One region of the Clostridium estertheticum genome, then DNA from elsewhere that is predicted to be linked to it. Evidence: a T-box and tRNA genes for the amino acid it is inferred to sense, from the RefSeq annotation. Region 1 holds a T-box; the other holds one or more tRNA genes.
What was found. The T-box of region 1 lies ahead of alaS (alanine--tRNA ligase). A T-box ahead of a tRNA ligase gene usually reads a tRNA of that ligase, here a tRNA-Ala.

Region 1 (9,898 bases):
TTATTCCCCCCTATATGCTGCCTATATTCTTTCTTACAGTAACTGATATTCCATCTCCCATTGGTATTACAGAAGTTATAAGGTCATCATTACTAGATACTAGTTCTAAGTAGCTTTTCATACGTTTTATTATAGTGATTTTTCTATGTGTTGCAAGTTCCTTTGATGCAACCATTCCTCTAAATAGTACATTATCTGCAATAAGAACTCCATCTTTTTTTAAAAGCCTTAAGCAATTAGGAAGAAAATGATTATAGTGTCCTTTACCTGCATCCATAAAAATCATATCATATTCATCCTGGAGACTTTCTAAAAGCTCTAAACAATCTCCCTTTATAATAGTAATTTTATTTTGCAGTCCACATTTAGCTATATTAGCAGTTGCAATTTCTATCATTCTTTGATCTCTTTCAATAGTTGTAATTTCACTTAAACCTGATGATGCGATATTCATTAAAATAGCAGAATATCCTATAGCAGTTCCAAGTTCTAATATTTTTTTAGGTTTATTCATTTTTACCATTAACTCTAAAAATTTTGCAGTTTCCTTTTGAACTATAGGAACTCTGTTTTTAATAGAAAACTTTTCTAGATCATCTAAAATACCACTATTACTTGGTATAAGTTCTCTTAAATATTGCTCCATATAATCATATGCTACCCCACTCATTTACTTTCCTCCAAAATTAATAACACAAGTTATCTAAATTCCTTGTGCTTCATCTTTATATTAATATTAATATGTATATAAAAAACTTTTATATTAAAAAAGAAAACCATATAAATTAATTATGCGGTTTTCTTTTTTATTAATAAAATTATTTACTTTTTGTTTTATTTATTTCTTTTTGCCACCGGCTCTTTTTCTTTCACCTGAGTCTAATATTCTTTTTCTCATCCTAATATTTAGAGGAGTAATTTCAACTAGCTCATCTATTGCTATAAATTCTAAGCACTGCTCTAGTGACATAGGTTTTACTGGAACAAGTTTTGGTGATTCATCTGCTCCTGAAGATCTAGTGTTTGTTAATTGTTTCTTTCTACAAACATTTATTTCCATGTCTCCACTTCTTGCACATTCTCCAGCAATCATTCCAGCATATACAGGTACTCCTGGTTCTAAGAAAAGAGTACCACGATCCTGAGCATTAAATAATCCGTAAGTTATAGTTTCTCCACCTTCAAATACAATTAGTGAACCTCTACTTCTATCTGGAATCTCGCCCTTAAATCTATCATAACCATCTAGAACGTGATTCATTATACCATTACCCTTAGTATCAGTCATAAGTTCACTTCTAAATCCAATCAGTCCTCTTGATGGTACTTTAAATTCCAATCTAGTGTATCCATTTATAGCAGAAGTCATATTAACCATCTCTGCTTTTCTAGGTCCCATTTTCTCCATAACAACGCCCATAAATTCTTCTGGAACGTCAATTGTAAGGAATTCGATTGGCTCTGTTTTATGCCCATCTTCCTCTTTATATATAACATTAGCTTTTGACACTTGGAATTCATATCCTTCACGTCTCATAGTTTCAATTAGAACTGAAAGATGAAGTTCTCCTCTTCCGCTTACTTCAAAACCATCTGCTTCTTCAGCTTCTACTACTCTTAAACTAACATTTGTTTCAAGTTCTTTCATAAGTCTATCTCTTATGTGTCTTGATGTTACAAAAGTCCCTTCTTGACCTGCAAAAGGAGAATTATTAACCATGAAATTCATAGTTAGTGTAGGCTCATCAATTTCAACAAATGGAAGCGCTTCTGGCTCAAGCACATTAGCTATTGTTTCACCAATGTTAATGTTTGGAATACCAGAAACTGCTACGATATCACCAAGAATTGCCTCTTCAGTTTCTACTCTCTTAAGTCCATCATAAACGAAAAGAGCTGAAACTTTAACGTTGCTTATTGATCCATCTTTAGCTATAAGTGCAACTTGTTCATTTCTTTTAATTGATCCTCTTTGGACTTTTCCTATTCCAATTTTTCCAACATACTCATTATAATCAATAGTAGAAATAAGCATTTGAAGTGGCATATCTAAATATCCTTCTGGTGCCTTTACATTCTTTACTATAGAATCAAATAATGGTTCCATGTTATCACTTACATCATCAACTTCAAGTTTTGCAAATCCTTCTCTAGCAGAAGCATATACAACTGCAAAATCTAATTGTTCATCATCTGCTCCAAGTTCAACAAATAGGTCAAAGACTTCATCAAGAACTTCAGTTGGACGAGCATCTTTTCTATCAATTTTATTTATAACAACAATAGGTCTAAGGTCTAATTCTAATGCTTTCTTTAAAACAAATTTAGTTTGTGGCATTGGACCTTCATATGCATCAACTACAAGAAGTACACTATCAACCATCTTAAGCACACGTTCAACTTCTCCACCAAAATCAGCATGTCCTGGAGTATCAACTATATTTATTTTAATTCCATTATGCATTACTGCAGTATTTTTAGAAAGAATTGTTATTCCTCTTTCTTTTTCTAAGTCATTTGAATCCATTACTCTCTCTTGTACTTTTTCATTCGCTCTAAAAACATTGCTTTGTTTAAGTAAACAATCCACTAATGTTGTCTTGCCGTGATCTACGTGGGCAATAATTGCTATATTTCTAACGTCATTTCTTGTAAATAAATTCATATTAATCCTCCAATTTTTTTCATGTGTTTACACATTTTACACAAACGAAAATTGGATACGCCTTGAAGTATCCAATTTTCGCATTTACTATACTTATTCTAATATTATCTTGCAAAAAAGTCAACTATGTCTGTTACTCAATATTAAAAAATGATAAATTCACTTAAATTATATCATATAATTAGTTTTTTTATTATATAATCCTACATAAATCCAAACATTTACTTTATAATCTATCAATTCAAAAATTATTTGCCTGCACATTTTTCACAAACACCATAAAATTTCAAACTATGGTCTTCAATCTTGAAATTATATTCTTTTTCAACAATTGATTCTAATTCTTCAAGTAAATCCCCTTGTACTTCTAACACTTTACCACACCGATTACATATAAGGTGATGATGCTGATGGCGTTCATCTTGATGATTAAGCTCATATCTACTACATCCATCATCTAAATCAAATTTTCTAATTACGCCCATATCTTCTAAAAGTTGAACGGTTCTATAAATTGTAGCAAGACCTATTTCCGGGCAGTCAATTTTAACCAAGTCATACAGTTCTTCCGCAGTAAGATGGCTACCTTCACTTTTAATTATTCCATTTAAAATAGCTCTTCTCTGTGGAGTTAGTTTATATCCCTCTTGTTTTAAGGTTTCTTTTAAACTCTCAACGCTCTCTGGAGATACCTTTGACATATATATACCCCTTTTCTTATAACCATCATTTGACCTATAAGTATAAATTTCTTTACTATAGGTTCATTTTAATACTTTTTTTAAATAATGTCAATTGATAATCATTTAGTATTAAGAAAACAGGATAATTTGTTTAAAATTTTTCAATTTAATTGAGGTTTTCTTCTATAATAGGATTAAATCTCATCAGAAGAAATCGCATCATACGCTTCTGAAATCATTTCAAACTCTTCATCGTCTTCTATTGTAACTAAAATATCATTGCCATCTTCATCCTTTTCAATTCTTAGTGCAATTGCATCAATGTCTTCCTCTCCAGTTGGTGCAACTATAACATATTCCTTATCTTTAATGTCCAGTTTTGTCAGCACATCAAATTCTATTTCCTTACCTTCTTCATCATATAATAGTACAGTTTCTACATTGTTATCCATTTTTTTATCTCCTTTTACATTATGTAATAAATAATATTGCAGCTCCGCAGGATATGATTTAATCTCCTGTTTTGTTATAGTTCATTTTATAAACGTGTACCTAAACTGTCTAAGTATCCTTGCAAAATGAATGTAGCTGCAATTTTATCAACAATTTTTTTTCTTTTCGACCTTGATAAATCACCTTCAAGCATTACTCTATTAGCAGCGACTGTAGTTAATCTTTCATCCCACATTTTCACTTCTAAGTTCAATGTCTCTCGGAGCTTTTCACAGAACCGTTGAACCTTTTCTCCTTGAGGTCCAATAGTACCATTCATATTTTTAGGAAGTCCTGATACAAAACTTTCTACATTATATTTTTTACATATCTTGTCAATTTCTTCTATGTCTAATACTATGCTTTTTCTTTTAATTGTTGTAATTCCTTGTGCAGTTAACCCAAGTGGATCGCACACAGCTATCCCTATTGTTCTATCTCCAATATCTAATCCTAGTATTCTCATGTAAACCTCCTTTACCGTTAGCCTTATTATATTACAGTATTATTTTAAAAAATAAAATGCCCATATGGGCATTTTATTTTTTTATGTCTAGATAAGATTTTAAAACTTCTTCTAATATTTCATCTCTTTCTAGCTTTCTTACTAACGCCCTTGCTCCATTATAGTTCGTTATATATGTAGGATCACCAGAAATTAAATATCCTACCATTTGATTTACTGGGTTATATCCCTTTTTTATAAGCGAATTATATACGTCAGTTAGAATAGTTTTTGTTAAATCCTTTTTATCTTTTACAAAATCAAATTGGACTGTATTTTGATTACTATCCATTCTATACACCCCTTCCTTATAATACACTAAATACTGCAATTCACCATATTTTAGTACACTTGGAAATCACTTCGTAATATTTTATAATTTTTTTATAAAAAGTTGTACAATTATATACTAACATTAATTAAATTATTTCTAACTAATTATATTATAAAACAACTATTACAAAAAGTATACTATTTTACTAATCTTTCAATAATAGAGCATACATTCTCTATTGCTTCATCTAATTTATCTGGAAGTTTTCCGCCAGCCTCTGCCATATTCGGTCTACCGCCGCCGCCGCCGCCAGCAATCATAGCTACTTCTTTAATTATTTTCCCACAATGAATTCCTTTATCTATCGCGGACTTAGATGCCATTGCAATAAACTGTACTTTGTCACCTACACTACTTCCAAGTACTACTAAACCGTCACCTAGTTTATCGCGGAGTTTGTCAGCTAAATCCCTTAATGCATCTGAATCCATATTACGTACAGTACCACAGATTACCTTAACACCTTTAACTTCTTTAACATTGTTTAACATTTCATCAACTGAAGAACTAGCTAGTTTTCCTTTTAATAATATTATTTCCTTTTCTTTATCTTTTAATTCAACTAATTGAATTTGTAATTTATTAATTATGTCCTTTTCGGAGCATTTTAATGTACTCGCAATATCTTTTAATTGATTATTTTTATCCTCTAAAAATTCAATAGAATTAATACCTGTTATAGCTTCAATTCTTCTAACTCCAGCAGCTACCCCTGATTCAGATAAAATTTTAAAAAGACCTATTTCTCCTGTGTTTTTAACATGAGTACCTCCACATAATTCCTTACTGAATTCGCCTATAGAAACAACTCTAACATCATTTTTGTACTTTTCATCAAACAAAGCTATGGCTCCACTTTCTTTAGCCTTTTCTATAGTCATGACACTCGTATTAACTGTATATGCCTTTAAAATATTGTCATTTACTATCTTTTGGACTTTAATAACTTCCATTTCCGTTAATGCTGAAAAATGGGTGAAATCAAACCTTAATCTATCTTCATTTACATATGATCCTGATTGATGGACATGATCGCCTAGTACCTTTTTCAAAGCCTCTTGAAGCAAATGTGTTGCTGAGTGATTTCTACAAATTTCATTTCTTCTATCCTCGTTAACCTTAAGAGTTACTAATTCACCTGCTAGCAATTTTCCATCAATCATTTTGACAAGATGTACAATTTTTCCAGAAATATTCTTTTTACAATCATAAACCTCTGCCTTAAAATTATCATTAAAGATTATTCCCTTGTCTCCGATCTGACCTCCCATTTCAGCATAAAAAGGTGTAACTTCTGTTACAATTATTCCCTTTGAACCTTTTGAAAGTTCTGTAACAATCTCGCCTTCACTAATTAAAACTTTAACTTTAGAAAACAATTCAGTTTTATCATACCCTTCAAATTTTATTTCTATATCTTTAGGAATTAAATTCAAAACATTGTCTGCGTTACCCATGTAATCTGAATGTCCCCTGGCATCTCTTGCCATCTGCCTCTGATTTTGCATTTCAGTATTAAATTCTTTCAAATCAATCTTTATGCCTACATCTTCGAGTATTTCTTCTGTAAGTTCATATGGAAATCCATAAGTATCATATAATTTAAAAGCCTTATCTCCACCTAATATTTTATCATTATTAACTCCAAGTTCCTCTATATATCCTTTTAATATATCCATGCCTGAATCTATAGTTTCAAGAAATCTTTCCTCTTCAATTTTTACAACTTTCTTAATATAAGAGGATTTCTCGCTAAGTTCGGGATATGCTACGCAGGAATTTTTTATAACCATATCACAGAGTTCATATAAAAAAGTATTTTTAATTCCAAGTAGTCTACCATGCCTTGCTGCACGTCTTATTAGACGTCTTAAAACATAACCTCTTCCCTCATTAGACGGAAGTATTCCATCACTTATCATGAAAGTTGTACTCCTAACATGGTCAGTTATAATTTTTAATGATACGTCGCTTGCAGGGCTTTCTCCGCATTTAGCACCTGTAACCCTCGATACTTCATTTAAAATGTTTTTTATAGTATCCACTTCAAATATACTATCAGTGCCTTGCATTATAGCAGATATTCTCTCAAGTCCCATACCTGTATCTATATTAGGATTCTTTAATTTATTATAATTACCTTTTTCATCCTTATCAAATTGAGTAAATACTAAATTCCAAAATTCTATTATTCTATCTTCATTTCCTGCTTCTATAAACTCTTCACTAGTCTTTATTCTACCTAATTTTACATTTCTATCAAAATGTATTTCTGAACTTGGACCACAAGGTCCCTGACCTATCTCCCAGAAGTTCTCTTCTTTTCCTAATTTAAAAATATGTAATGGATCAATATTTGTATTTTTATTCCATACATTAAAAGCCTCATCATCCTCTAAATATACAGTAACATATAACATTTCTTTTGGTATATTTAAAACCTCAGTCACATATTCCCAAGCCCATGGAATAATCTCCTGCTTAAAATAATCACCAAAAGAAAAATTCCCTAGCATTTCAAAGAAAGTACCATGCCTTGATGTCTTACCCACATTCTCGATATCTCCCGTTCTAATACACTTTTGACAGTCAGTTATTCTAACACTAGGTGGCGTTTGAATTCCTGTGAAATATGATTTAAGTGGTTGCATACCTGCATTTACAAGTAATAAACTATTATCATTCTTAGGTACTAGAGGGAAACTCTCCAGTCTAAGATGTTCTTTACCTTCAAAAAATGTTAGAAAGGATTCCCTAATTTCATTCAAGCCTAAATTCTCCATATTATCTCCTCCGTTTATTTAAAATTCATAAATTTTTATAATACAAAAAAACCTTCACTTCCCTAAAACAAGGGACGAAAGTTTTCCGCGTTACCACCCTAATTATATCGCTGTATAATTAATAAAATTAACTATATAGCGATATCTCTCAATAAAAACAGGTTCAAAGATAGCTTCAATATACCTGTCAAGAAGTTTTCACCACCCACTTCCTCTCTAAATGACTCCATATATTTACTAACTCTCATCATTACCTAATATTAACTTTACTTATTCATTAAAACGTATTTTAACTAAATGTCTTATTATATATAAATTATAAGTAATAATCTATTTCTTGTCAATATTTAAGAATTAATTTCAAGATCTAAAATAAATAATAATTTAAGTCCTCATATATAACTTTAATTACTACTCCTAGTGGTACTGCAAGTATCATACCTAATATTCCTCCAACTGCTCCACCTATCATTAATAATAATATTACCGTTAATGGATGCATACTTATGCTTTCTCCAATTATTTTTGGTGATAATAAACTTCCTTCAATTTGTTGAAGCGCAAATATCCATATAGTTGTGTATAATGCTATTTTGGGAGATTCCAGTAGTGCAATCAAAATTATAGGGATTAGTCCAAATATAGGACCAAAATAAGGAATTATATTAAAAATACCATTTATTAAAGCTAATATTAATGGAAAATCGACTTTCATAAACATTAAGATTAAAAAGGTAGCAACAGTTATAATTCCACATAAAATAAGCTGACTCATTATATATCTACCTAGAACCTTATCAATATCATCTATAATTTTTTTTATTACATTTCTGCTCTCTGGTGGGAAAATTATAAGTGTCTTGTTTATCATGTTTTCACTATCACATAAAAAGTAATATATTATTAAAGGCGAAACCATATAAGTTAATATATTCTCCCCCAGTCCCATGATAAAATCAAGTAACTTATTGAGTATTAAAAGAATTTGTGCATTAGATTTATAATATATAGTGTTTATAATACTATCCATAATTTTATTTGTACTTAATACCTTTATTTTCGTTTTCGCATTAATTAAATAATTCCCCAAATCGTTTATTACTCTTTTTATAGATAAACTCTCTCTAAATATTGATGGTATCACCACTATAAATACTAGTAATATTAAAACTAATAGCCCAACTACTATTAAAGCAGATGCTGCCTTTTTGTTTGCCCCTCTTCTAATCAGAAGCGTATATAATGGTTTTAGACCATACGCTATAATAAACGATATAAATATTAAATTTAATAATTGTTTAATAATTGGTATTCTAATAGCTATAGCGATTATAGCAATTAATATAACAATGCTTAAAACGCAAATAACTAACCTCTTTTTATTAATTTTTTTCATTTGATTTCCCCTGTACAAAAAAATTATGAGGCATACTTTTAAAACAATATTGATCGTGATTTGGAATATAAAGAATATTTTCTTCACCAAGTATTAATTCATTTATTAATATTATTCTTTTCCCACGAAGCAAATTCGTAATAAATCCTGAAGATACTATAACCCCTTTTATTATAAAATCGTTGCCTGTAAAGGTAATATCCTCCACCATGCCCAATACATTTTTGCATATATCTATTACATCCATACTAATAAAACTATGTAAGCATAAATGCGTACTTTTTTCTACTTTTTTAACTACCATATCTTTGTTAAAGTATATTATATCTTCTTTTAATACACTCAAATTTTTTTGAAAAAAGTTGTATGGAGATATTAGAAATCCAATTACTTTACCTTTATTAAAATCTATTAATAAGTCCTTAATAAATCCAATTTTTTTACCATCTACACTCACAACATTCATAAATATAAAATCTTTACTTTTAAACATATTATCTCCTATATTAAAAAAATTTAATTGTTTTTGGTAAACTTATCTTTTCCAATTAGTATAAAAAATATTACATAAAATAAAGATAAATGATTAAAGTGATATTTGGACTTATAAAATTAAAATTCACATTTAATTTTTCCTATAAATTGCAATTATTATTGTTGCTTATATATCTTTTAAATAGTATAGTTACTTAGTAATTTTAAATATTTTGTTTATTTTTAGAAAAGAGGTTTAATTTAATAATGAAAAAATCAATTATAAGAATCTTATTAATTAGTAGTTTATTATTATCAGGTTGTAATAATTCTGATCATAGCTCTTTATCTAATGTTAAAACTAAGGATGAAGTCACTATTATGAAGACAAAGCCTATTGACTTAGTCCAAAAAAAAGTTGATTCTATGAATTTAGATGAAAAAATCGGTCAGTTGGTAATCGTTGGACTGGATGGTTATTCAATAAACAATAATATAACTAATTTAATTAAACAACATAAAGTTTCTGGAGTTATTTTATTTAGTAAAAATGTAGAGAATTCTAA
Region 2 (9,898 bases), 2.0 Mb from region 1:
CCAACGAGTTACGATATGTAGCAAGGTTAAGTACTTAAGGTACGGAGCCGAAGGGAAACCGAGTCTGAATAGGGCGTTCTAGTTGCATGTCGTAGACCCGAAACCGGGTGACCTATCCATGGCCAGGATGAAGCGGAAGTAAAATTCCGTGGAGGTCCGAACCACGTTGGTGTTGAAAAACCATGGGATGAGCTGTGGATAGCGGAGAAATTCCAATCGAACTCGGAGATAGCTGGTTCTCCTCGAAATAGCTTTAGGGCTAGCGTCGATTAATTGAGTAATGGAGGTAGAGCACTGAATGGGCTAGGGGCTGACAACAGTTACTGAACCCTATCAAACTCCGAATGCCATATACTTTTATTTCGGCAGTCAGACTGCGAATGATAAGATCCGTAGTCAAAAGGGAAACAGCCCAGACCATCAGCTAAGGTCCCAAAGTGTAAGTTAAGTGGAAAAGGATGTGGGATTTCTAAGACAACTAGGATGTTGGCTCAGAAGCAGCCACTCATTCAAAGAGTGCGTAATAGCTCACTAGTCAAGAGATCCTGCGCCGAAGATGTCCGGGGCTAAAACTTACCACCGAAGCTATGGGTTTGCACAATTGTGTAAGCGGTAGAGGAGCTTTCTGTACTGGCTGAAGTCATACCGTAAGGAGTGGTGGACGGTACAGAAGTGAGAATGTTGGCATGAGTAGCGAGAGTTAAGTGAGAATCTTAACGGTCGAAAACCTAAGGTTTCCTGAGGAAGGCTCGTCCTCTCAGGGTTAGTCGGGACCTAAGCCGAGGCCGAAAGGCGTAGGTGATGGACAATCGGTTGATATTCCGATACCACCAATGGACGTTATTAGAAATGGGATGACGCAGGAGGATAAGATGTGCACACTATTGGATGTGTGTCTAAGCATTTAGGCGGAGCAAGCAGGCAAATCCGTTTGCTCTTAACGCTGAGATGTAATGGGGAAGGCAATTTATTGCTGAAGTATCTGATTCCACGCTGCCAAGAAAAGTCTCTATCGAGGATATTGGTGCCCGTACCGCAAACCGACACAGGTAGGTGAGGAGAGAATCCTAAGACCATCGGAAGAATTACTGTTAAGGAACTCGGCAAATTGACCCCGTAACTTCGGGAGAAGGGGTGCCTACGTAAGTAGGTCGCAGAGAATAGGCCCAAGCAACTGTTTAGCAAAAACACAGGTCTCTGCTAAAGCGAAAGCTGATGTATAGGGGCTGACGCCTGCCCGGTGCTGGAAGGTTAAGGGGATTAGTTAGCTGAGAGCTTGCTCTTGGCGAGGCTATGAACTTAAGCCCCAGTAAACGGCGGCCGTAACTATAACGGTCCTAAGGTAGCGAAATTCCTTGTCGGGTAAGTTCCGACCCGCACGAATGGCGTAATGATTTGGGCACTGTCTCAACAGTACATCCGGCGAAATTGTAGTTCCAGTGAAGATGCTGGATACCCGCGATTGGACGGAAAGACCCCGTAGAGCTTTACTGTAGCTTAGCATTGAATTTCGGTATTGTCTGTACAGGATAGGTGGGAGACTAAGATACATGGGCGTCAGCCTGTGTGGAGTCATCCTTGGGATACCACCCTGACAGTACTGAGGTTCTAACTGGAGGCCATGAATCTGGTCACAGGACATTGTTAGGTGGGCAGTTTGACTGGGGCGGTCGCCTCCGAAAGAGTAACGGAGGCGCCCAAAGGTTCCCTCAGCGCGGTTGGAAATCGCGCGAAGAGTGCAAAGGCAGAAGGGAGCCTGACTGCGACACTTACAAGTGGAGCAGGGACGAAAGTCGGGCTTAGTGATCCGGTGGTACCTCGTGGGAGGGCCATCGCTCAACGGATAAAAGCTACCTCGGGGATAACAGGCTGATCTCCCCCAAGAGTCCACATCGACGGGGAGGTTTGGCACCTCGATGTCGGCTCGTCGCATCCTGGGGCTGAAGTAGGTCCCAAGGGTTGGGCTGTTCGCCCATTAAAGCGGCACGCGAGCTGGGTTCAGAACGTCGTGAGACAGTTCGGTCCCTATCCGTCGCGGGCGTAGGAAATTTGAAGGGAGCTGTCCTTAGTACGAGAGGACCGGGATGGACAAACCTCTGGTGCACCAGTTGTCACGCCAGTGGCATCGCTGGGTAGCTATGTTTGGAAGGGATAAACGCTGAAAGCATCTAAGCGTGAAGCCCACCCTAAGATGAGATTTCCCATTGTCCACACGTAAGTGTGGTGCAAGTAAGACTCCTGGAAGACCACCAGGTTGATAGGTTAGAGGTGTAAGCATGGTAACATGTTCAGCTGACTAATACTAATAAGTCGAGGGCTTGACCAAGATAACATAAGTAACAATTAATATTAATAATGCGAATACTGTGCAATTTTGAGAGAATATTTATATTCTCATCTAGTGATTATGGCATGAAGGTAACACCCGTTCCCATACCGAACACGAAGGTTAAGCTTCAATGCGCCGATGGTACTGCAGGGGTGACCTTGTGGAAGAGTAGGTCGTCGCTAGGTAATGTTCCGCGATAGCTCAACGGTGGAGCGCTCGGCTGTTAACCGATAGGTTGAAGGTTCAAATCCTTTTCGCGGAGCCATTTTTTATAATACAATAACATATTTGGTAGGTATCAATAAATCTGGTGATTATGGCATGAAGGTAACACCCGTTCCCATACCGAACACGAAGGTTAAGCTTCAATGCGCCGATGGTACTGCAGGGGTGACCTTGTGGAAGAGTAGGTCGTCGCCAGATAAATATGGATCTTTAGCTCAGCTGGTTAGAGCTACCGGCTCATAACCGGTCGGTCCGGGGTTCGAGTCCCTGAAGGTCCACCATATGGGGATATAGCTCAGCTGGGAGAGCACCTGCCTTGCACGCAGGGGGTCAAGGGTTCGATTCCCTTTATCTCCACCAAGAACAGTCTAATATAGACTGTTCTTTTTTGTACGTCCAGCATGTTCGCTGAGCCGATAGGCTGAAAGAAGTCTACGTCACCTAACCAACGGAAAGACAACCTGAGAGTAATGGCATTACTGGCAACAGTAGGGTCTGAAGGAAGTAGCAGGGGAAATGTGGAACATAACGAAAGTAAATCGAAGATGGCTTACAAAGTGGGTAACTCTGAAAAATATGGGAAAGCCTTAAAGTTAGATAACTTTATAAGTTAAGACGGATGCATTCGTATTTAGGCAGGCAAACCTATCTGGAGAACCATGTATTATCCTATTTTGATAGGTAAGTTCAAACAAGTGGGAGCATAAGGGGGATACGATGTAGTGCAGCTGGCAGATGAATCCATAATAGTTATTAACTTTTAGCCAATGAAAACTTGCTAATAGTATGGAGGGTAAAACAAAGTTTGCAATTCAAATTATAAATTTATAAACTTACTAGAAAAGGTAATCGAAGTCGAAATATTAAGAGGTACTTGTAACTGGTGATGACGAATCTACTGGAAACATAATCCGTTCTAAAAAGAGTAATTAGGCTAAGCTAGATATATTGACTTAAGGCTAAAGAGGACAGCAAAACTAATGAAGGGTTTATAAAAGAATAATTTAGATAGCGAAGCGAGAGAAGTTCATGATGAAAAAGTGGTACAGTTTGATTGATAAAGTTTATAATATTGATAATAATCCAAAGATAAAACACACAATAAGGTAGTGCTTTTATTACTATAATATTAAAGACTTTATAAGATAGTTAAACTCTGGTAAAGTCTTGTTTTGTTATCACAGGTATACTTACTTAAGAAAATGTTTAAAACATTTTTTAGATGGTTGAGAAATTTAAAATTTCGTCTTTAACATGAATATCTTAATGATCGTTATAATAGAGAAAGAATAAAATAGATGAATTAAGTGTTGAAATATGGATATATAATTATATACTTAACCATGTGTGTCAATATAATTAAAACAAAGCATTAAAGAGTAATATGTAGTAAATAAGGATTAATAACCGTATATAACGAATGAGTGAAATATATAGTATTACGTTTATGATAGAATATTCCTTGTCGTCACAAACGAGTGGCACAGAAGTTAAATGTTGATTATGATTTAAAAAGTTTTCTTTTGAAAATTTATTTTAAAAAATACTTGACAAAATAAGAAAAACCTAGTATCATAGTAGAAGTCGTCACATGATGACAAAGCAAATTGGTCTTTGAAAATTAAACAGAGAAATAGGTAAAGAAATAAAATAACATTTTATTTTAACCAGTCAATTACTTTAGTAAAAGTAATATTTTAGTCGTAAGACTAAAAAGTATGTAATGAGCTTGCTAACCAACTTAACAGTTGGCGCAGATTAATTATTTCAACTAAAAAAGTGTAAACTTTTAAATTGAGAGTTTGATCCTGGCTCAGGACGAACGCTGGCGGCGTGCCTAACACATGCAAGTCGAGCGATGCGATCCTTCGGGATCAATTAGCGGCGGACGGGTGAGTAACACGTGGGTAACCTGCCTCAAAGAGGGGAATAGCCTCCCGAAAGGGAGATTAATACCGCATAATATGTTTTGATCGCATGATCTTAACATCAAAGGAATTTTTCGGAATTTCACTTTGAGATGGACCCGCGGCGCATTAGCTAGTTGGTGAGGTAAAGGCCCACCAAGGCAACGATGCGTAGCCGACCTGAGAGGGTGATCGGCCACATTGGAACTGAGACACGGTCCAGACTCCTACGGGAGGCAGCAGTGGGGAATATTGCGCAATGGGGGAAACCCTGACGCAGCAACGCCGCGTGAATGATGAAGGCCTTCGGGTTGTAAAGTTCTGTCTTCTGGGACGATAATGACGGTACCAGAGGAGGAAGCCACGGCTAACTACGTGCCAGCAGCCGCGGTAATACGTAGGTGGCAAGCGTTGTCCGGATTTACTGGGCGTAAAGGATGCGTAGGCGGACATTTAAGTCAGATGTGAAATACCCGAGCTTAACTTGGGTGCTGCATTTGAAACTGGGTGTCTAGAGTGCAGGAGAGGTAAGTGGAATTCCTAGTGTAGCGGTGAAATGCGTAGAGATTAGGAAGAACACCAGTGGCGAAGGCGACTTACTGGACTGTAACTGACGCTGAGGCATGAAAGCGTGGGGAGCAAACAGGATTAGATACCCTGGTAGTCCACGCCGTAAACGATGAATACTAGGTGTCGGGGGTCGAACCTCGGTGCCGCCGTTAACACATTAAGTATTCCGCCTGGGGAGTACGATCGCAAGATTAAAACTCAAAGGAATTGACGGGGGCCCGCACAAGCAGCGGAGCATGTGGTTTAATTCGAAGCAACGCGAAGAACCTTACCTAGACTTGACATCCCTTGCATAACTCAGAGATGAGTGAAGTCCTTCGGGACAAGGTGACAGGTGGTGCATGGTTGTCGTCAGCTCGTGTCGTGAGATGTTGGGTTAAGTCCCGCAACGAGCGCAACCCTTATCATTAGTTGCTACCATTAAGTTGAGCACTCTAGTGAGACTGCCCGGGTTAACCGGGAGGAAGGTGGGGATGACGTCAAATCATCATGCCCCTTATGTCTAGGGCTACACACGTGCTACAATGGTGAGTACAAAGAGATGCAAGACCGCAAGGTGGAGCCAAACTCAAAAACTCATCCCAGTTCGGATTGTAGGCTGCAACTCGCCTACATGAAGCCGGAGTTGCTAGTAATCGCGAATCAGCATGTCGCGGTGAATACGTTCCCGGGCCTTGTACACACCGCCCGTCACACCATGAGAGTTGGTAACACCCGAAGTCCGTGAGGTAACCGTAAGGAGCCAGCGGCCGAAGGTGGGATCGATGATTGGGGTGAAGTCGTAACAAGGTAGCCGTAGGAGAACCTGCGGCTGGATCACCTCCTTTCTAGGGAGTAGATGTATTGACTTCGGTCGATGCAATAGAAGAATTTAATTATTCTTCAAAATATCTATTGTAATTACTCGTTCCTATTTCTCTGTTTAATTTTGAGAGACTAATTATATTAACTCTTAGGAGCTAATTAATTAATAGTTTTTCTTAAAATGTTCTTTGAAAATTGCACAGTGTATAAAATTGTTTTAAAAAGATTTAGATCCACGAGAGTGGTTATAGGTTAATTTATTATGATTTCGCAAAATTAATATTAAGAAACAAAATAGTTTATGAAAATAAACAGAATCAAAGGTCAAGCTACAAAGGGCGCATGGCGAATGCCTTGGCACTAGGAGCCGAAGAAGGACGCGTTAAGCTGCGATAAGCTTTGGGTAGGCGCAAATAGCCTGTGATCCAAAGATTTCCGAATGGGGGAACCCACATAGTAACAACTATGTACTGCATACTGAATAAATAGGTATGCAGAGGTACACCCGGGGAACTGAAACATCTAAGTACCCGGAGGAAGAGAAAGAAATATCGATTTCCTAAGTAGCGGCGAGCGAAAGGGAATGAGCCCAAACCTAAGTCTTTGACTTAGGGGTTGAGGATAGATCATAAATACTGCAATTCTTTAATTGAAGATAGCTGGAAAGCTGCTCCGCAGAAGGTAATAGGCCTGTAAATGAAAAGGAAGAACAGTCAGATCTAATCCAGAGTACCACGAGACACGTGAAACCTTGTGGGAAGCTGGGAGGACCACCTCCCAAGGCTAAATACTACCTAGTGACCGATAGTGAAGAAGTACCGTGAGGGAAAGGTGAAAAGAACCCCGGAAGGGGAGTGAAATAGAACCTGAAACCGTGTGCCTACAACCGGTCGAAGCACTTTTTATGTGTGACGGCGTGCTTTTTGTAGAACGAGCCAACGAGTTACGATATGTAGCAAGGTTAAGTACTTAAGGTACGGAGCCGAAGGGAAACCGAGTCTGAATAGGGCGTTCTAGTTGCATGTCGTAGACCCGAAACCGGGTGACCTATCCATGGCCAGGATGAAGCGGAAGTAAAATTCCGTGGAGGTCCGAACCACGTTGGTGTTGAAAAACCATGGGATGAGCTGTGGATAGCGGAGAAATTCCAATCGAACTCGGAGATAGCTGGTTCTCCTCGAAATAGCTTTAGGGCTAGCGTCGATTAATTGAGTAATGGAGGTAGAGCACTGAATGGGCTAGGGGCTGACAACAGTTACTGAACCCTATCAAACTCCGAATGCCATATACTTTTATTTCGGCAGTCAGACTGCGAATGATAAGATCCGTAGTCAAAAGGGAAACAGCCCAGACCATCAGCTAAGGTCCCAAAGTGTAAGTTAAGTGGAAAAGGATGTGGGATTTCTAAGACAACTAGGATGTTGGCTCAGAAGCAGCCACTCATTCAAAGAGTGCGTAATAGCTCACTAGTCAAGAGATCCTGCGCCGAAGATGTCCGGGGCTAAAACTTACCACCGAAGCTATGGGTTTACACAATTGTGTAAGCGGTAGAGGAGCTTTCTGTACTGGCTGAAGTCATACCGTAAGGAGTGGTGGACGGTACAGAAGTGAGAATGTTGGCATGAGTAGCGAGAGTTAAGTGAGAATCTTAACGGTCGAAAACCTAAGGTTTCCTGAGGAAGGCTCGTCCTCTCAGGGTTAGTCGGGACCTAAGCCGAGGCCGAAAGGCGTAGGTGATGGACAATCGGTTGATATTCCGATACCACCAATGGACGTTATTAGAAATGGGATGACGCAGGAGGATAAGATGTGCACACTATTGGATGTGTGTCTAAGCATTTAGGCGGAGCAAGCAGGCAAATCCGTTTGCTCTTAACGCTGAGATGTAATGGGGAAGGCAATTTATTGCTGAAGTATCTGATTCCACGCTGCCAAGAAAAGTCTCTATCGAGGATATTGGTGCCCGTACCGCAAACCGACACAGGTAGGTGAGGAGAGAATCCTAAGACCATCGGAAGAATTACTGTTAAGGAACTCGGCAAATTGACCCCGTAACTTCGGGAGAAGGGGTGCCTACGTAAGTAGGTCGCAGAGAATAGGCCCAAGCAACTGTTTAGCAAAAACACAGGTCTCTGCTAAAGCGAAAGCTGATGTATAGGGGCTGACGCCTGCCCGGTGCTGGAAGGTTAAGGGGATTAGTTAGCTGAGAGCTTGCTCTTGGCGAGGCTATGAACTTAAGCCCCAGTAAACGGCGGCCGTAACTATAACGGTCCTAAGGTAGCGAAATTCCTTGTCGGGTAAGTTCCGACCCGCACGAATGGCGTAATGATTTGGGCACTGTCTCAACAGTACATCCGGCGAAATTGTAGTTCCAGTGAAGATGCTGGATACCCGCGATTGGACGGAAAGACCCCGTAGAGCTTTACTGTAGCTTAGCATTGAATTTCGGTATTGTCTGTACAGGATAGGTGGGAGACTACGATACATGGGCGTCAGCCTGTGTGGAGTCATCCTTGGGATACCACCCTGACAGTACTGAGGTTCTAACTGGAGGCCATGAATCTGGTCACAGGACATTGTTAGGTGGGCAGTTTGACTGGGGCGGTCGCCTCCGAAAGAGTAACGGAGGCGCCCAAAGGTTCCCTCAGCGCGGTTGGAAATCGCGCGAAGAGTGCAAAGGCAGAAGGGAGCCTGACTGCGACACTTACAAGTGGAGCAGGGACGAAAGTCGGGCTTAGTGATCCGGTGGTACCTCGTGGGAGGGCCATCGCTCAACGGATAAAAGCTACCTCGGGGATAACAGGCTGATCTCCCCCAAGAGTCCACATCGACGGGGAGGTTTGGCACCTCGATGTCGGCTCGTCGCATCCTGGGGCTGAAGTAGGTCCCAAGGGTTGGGCTGTTCGCCCATTAAAGCGGCACGCGAGCTGGGTTCAGAACGTCGTGAGACAGTTCGGTCCCTATCCGTCGCGGGCGTAGGAAATTTGAAGGGAGCTGTCCTTAGTACGAGAGGACCGGGATGGACAAACCTCTGGTGCACCAGTTGTCACGCCAGTGGCATCGCTGGGTAGCTATGTTTGGAAGGGATAAACGCTGAAAGCATCTAAGCGTGAAGCCCACCCTAAGATGAGATTTCCCATTGTCCACACGTAAGTGTGGTGCAAGTAAGACTCCTGGAAGACCACCAGGTTGATAGGTTAGAGGTGTAAGCATGGTAACATGTTCAGCTGACTAATACTAATAAGTCGAGGGCTTGACCAAGATAACATAAGTAACAATTAATATTAATAATGCGAATACTGTGCAATTTTGAGAGAATATTTATATTCTCATCTAGTGATTATGGCATGAAGGTAACACCCGTTCCCATACCGAACACGAAGGTTAAGCTTCAATGCGCCGATGGTACTGCAGGGGTGACCTTGTGGAAGAGTAGGTCGTCGCTAGGTAATGTTCCGCGATAGCTCAACGGTGGAGCGCTCGGCTGTTAACCGATAGGTTGAAGGTTCAAATCCTTTTCGCGGAGCCATTTTTATAATGTAATAATATATTTAAGATATATAAAAGCTAATTAATAGCTTTTTTTATTTTATGGAGAATTATAGGATTAAGTAAATACAACAAATATTATATTAAGTGTGTATAATAAATATGAGTGTTATTAGTAATTTATATTTATTTATAATATGTAGTTAAGTACCAATAATTTTAAATTATAGGTACTTTTATTTTTTATAATAAATACGGATATTTTACCTGAAATTACAGAACCTAATGTTAATCATAGTAAAGAGGGGGAAATAAAATGTCTGAATATAGATTAGATATTCCTGGGAATATTAATTTAAGTGATTATAGTAGCATTCATGATTATATGGGAATAATTTCACAAAATGATAGATTTACCATTACTTCAAGAATGAAAAACTCTGAGGAAATGAAAATACTCTGTGAAATGTTAGAAAATAATAGTTTTACTATAGTGACTCAAGGAGATACCCAAAATGGTGAATACTATATTACTTCGCAAAAGGAAAGATAGTTATGAAGTTACAATATTTTC

Region 2: it has a tRNA-Ala gene. The T-box ahead of alaS (alanine--tRNA ligase) is inferred to sense a tRNA for this amino acid. The anticodon was not compared.

The regions. Positions count from the first base shown of each region.
Region 1 is NZ_CP015756.1:2,558,313-2,568,210, forward strand. It holds gene A7L45_RS11745 (O-methyltransferase) at 11-670, opposite strand; gene typA (translational GTPase TypA) at 839-2,665, opposite strand; gene A7L45_RS11755 (Fur family transcriptional regulator) at 2,914-3,366, opposite strand; gene A7L45_RS11760 (DUF1292 domain-containing protein) at 3,543-3,800, opposite strand; gene ruvX (Holliday junction resolvase RuvX) at 3,887-4,306, opposite strand; gene A7L45_RS11770 (IreB family regulatory phosphoprotein) at 4,380-4,637, opposite strand; gene alaS (alanine--tRNA ligase) at 4,817-7,462, opposite strand; T-box leader at 7,530-7,722, opposite strand; gene A7L45_RS11780 (AI-2E family transporter) at 7,830-8,858, opposite strand; gene A7L45_RS11785 (PRC-barrel domain-containing protein) at 8,845-9,351, opposite strand; gene nagZ (beta-N-acetylhexosaminidase) at 9,600-9,898, shown strand, end outside.
Region 2 is NZ_CP015756.1:4,592,398-4,602,295, reverse strand. It holds rRNA gene A7L45_RS21440 (23S ribosomal RNA) at 1-2,326, shown strand, start outside; rRNA gene rrf (5S ribosomal RNA) at 2,398-2,514, shown strand; tRNA gene A7L45_RS21430 (tRNA-Asn) at 2,520-2,594, shown strand; rRNA gene rrf (5S ribosomal RNA) at 2,636-2,752, shown strand; tRNA gene A7L45_RS21420 (tRNA-Ile) at 2,759-2,835, shown strand; tRNA gene A7L45_RS21415 (tRNA-Ala) at 2,839-2,914, shown strand; rRNA gene A7L45_RS21410 (16S ribosomal RNA) at 4,345-5,858, shown strand; rRNA gene A7L45_RS21405 (23S ribosomal RNA) at 6,158-9,096, shown strand; rRNA gene rrf (5S ribosomal RNA) at 9,168-9,284, shown strand; tRNA gene A7L45_RS21395 (tRNA-Asn) at 9,290-9,364, shown strand; gene A7L45_RS21390 (hypothetical protein) at 9,641-9,877, shown strand.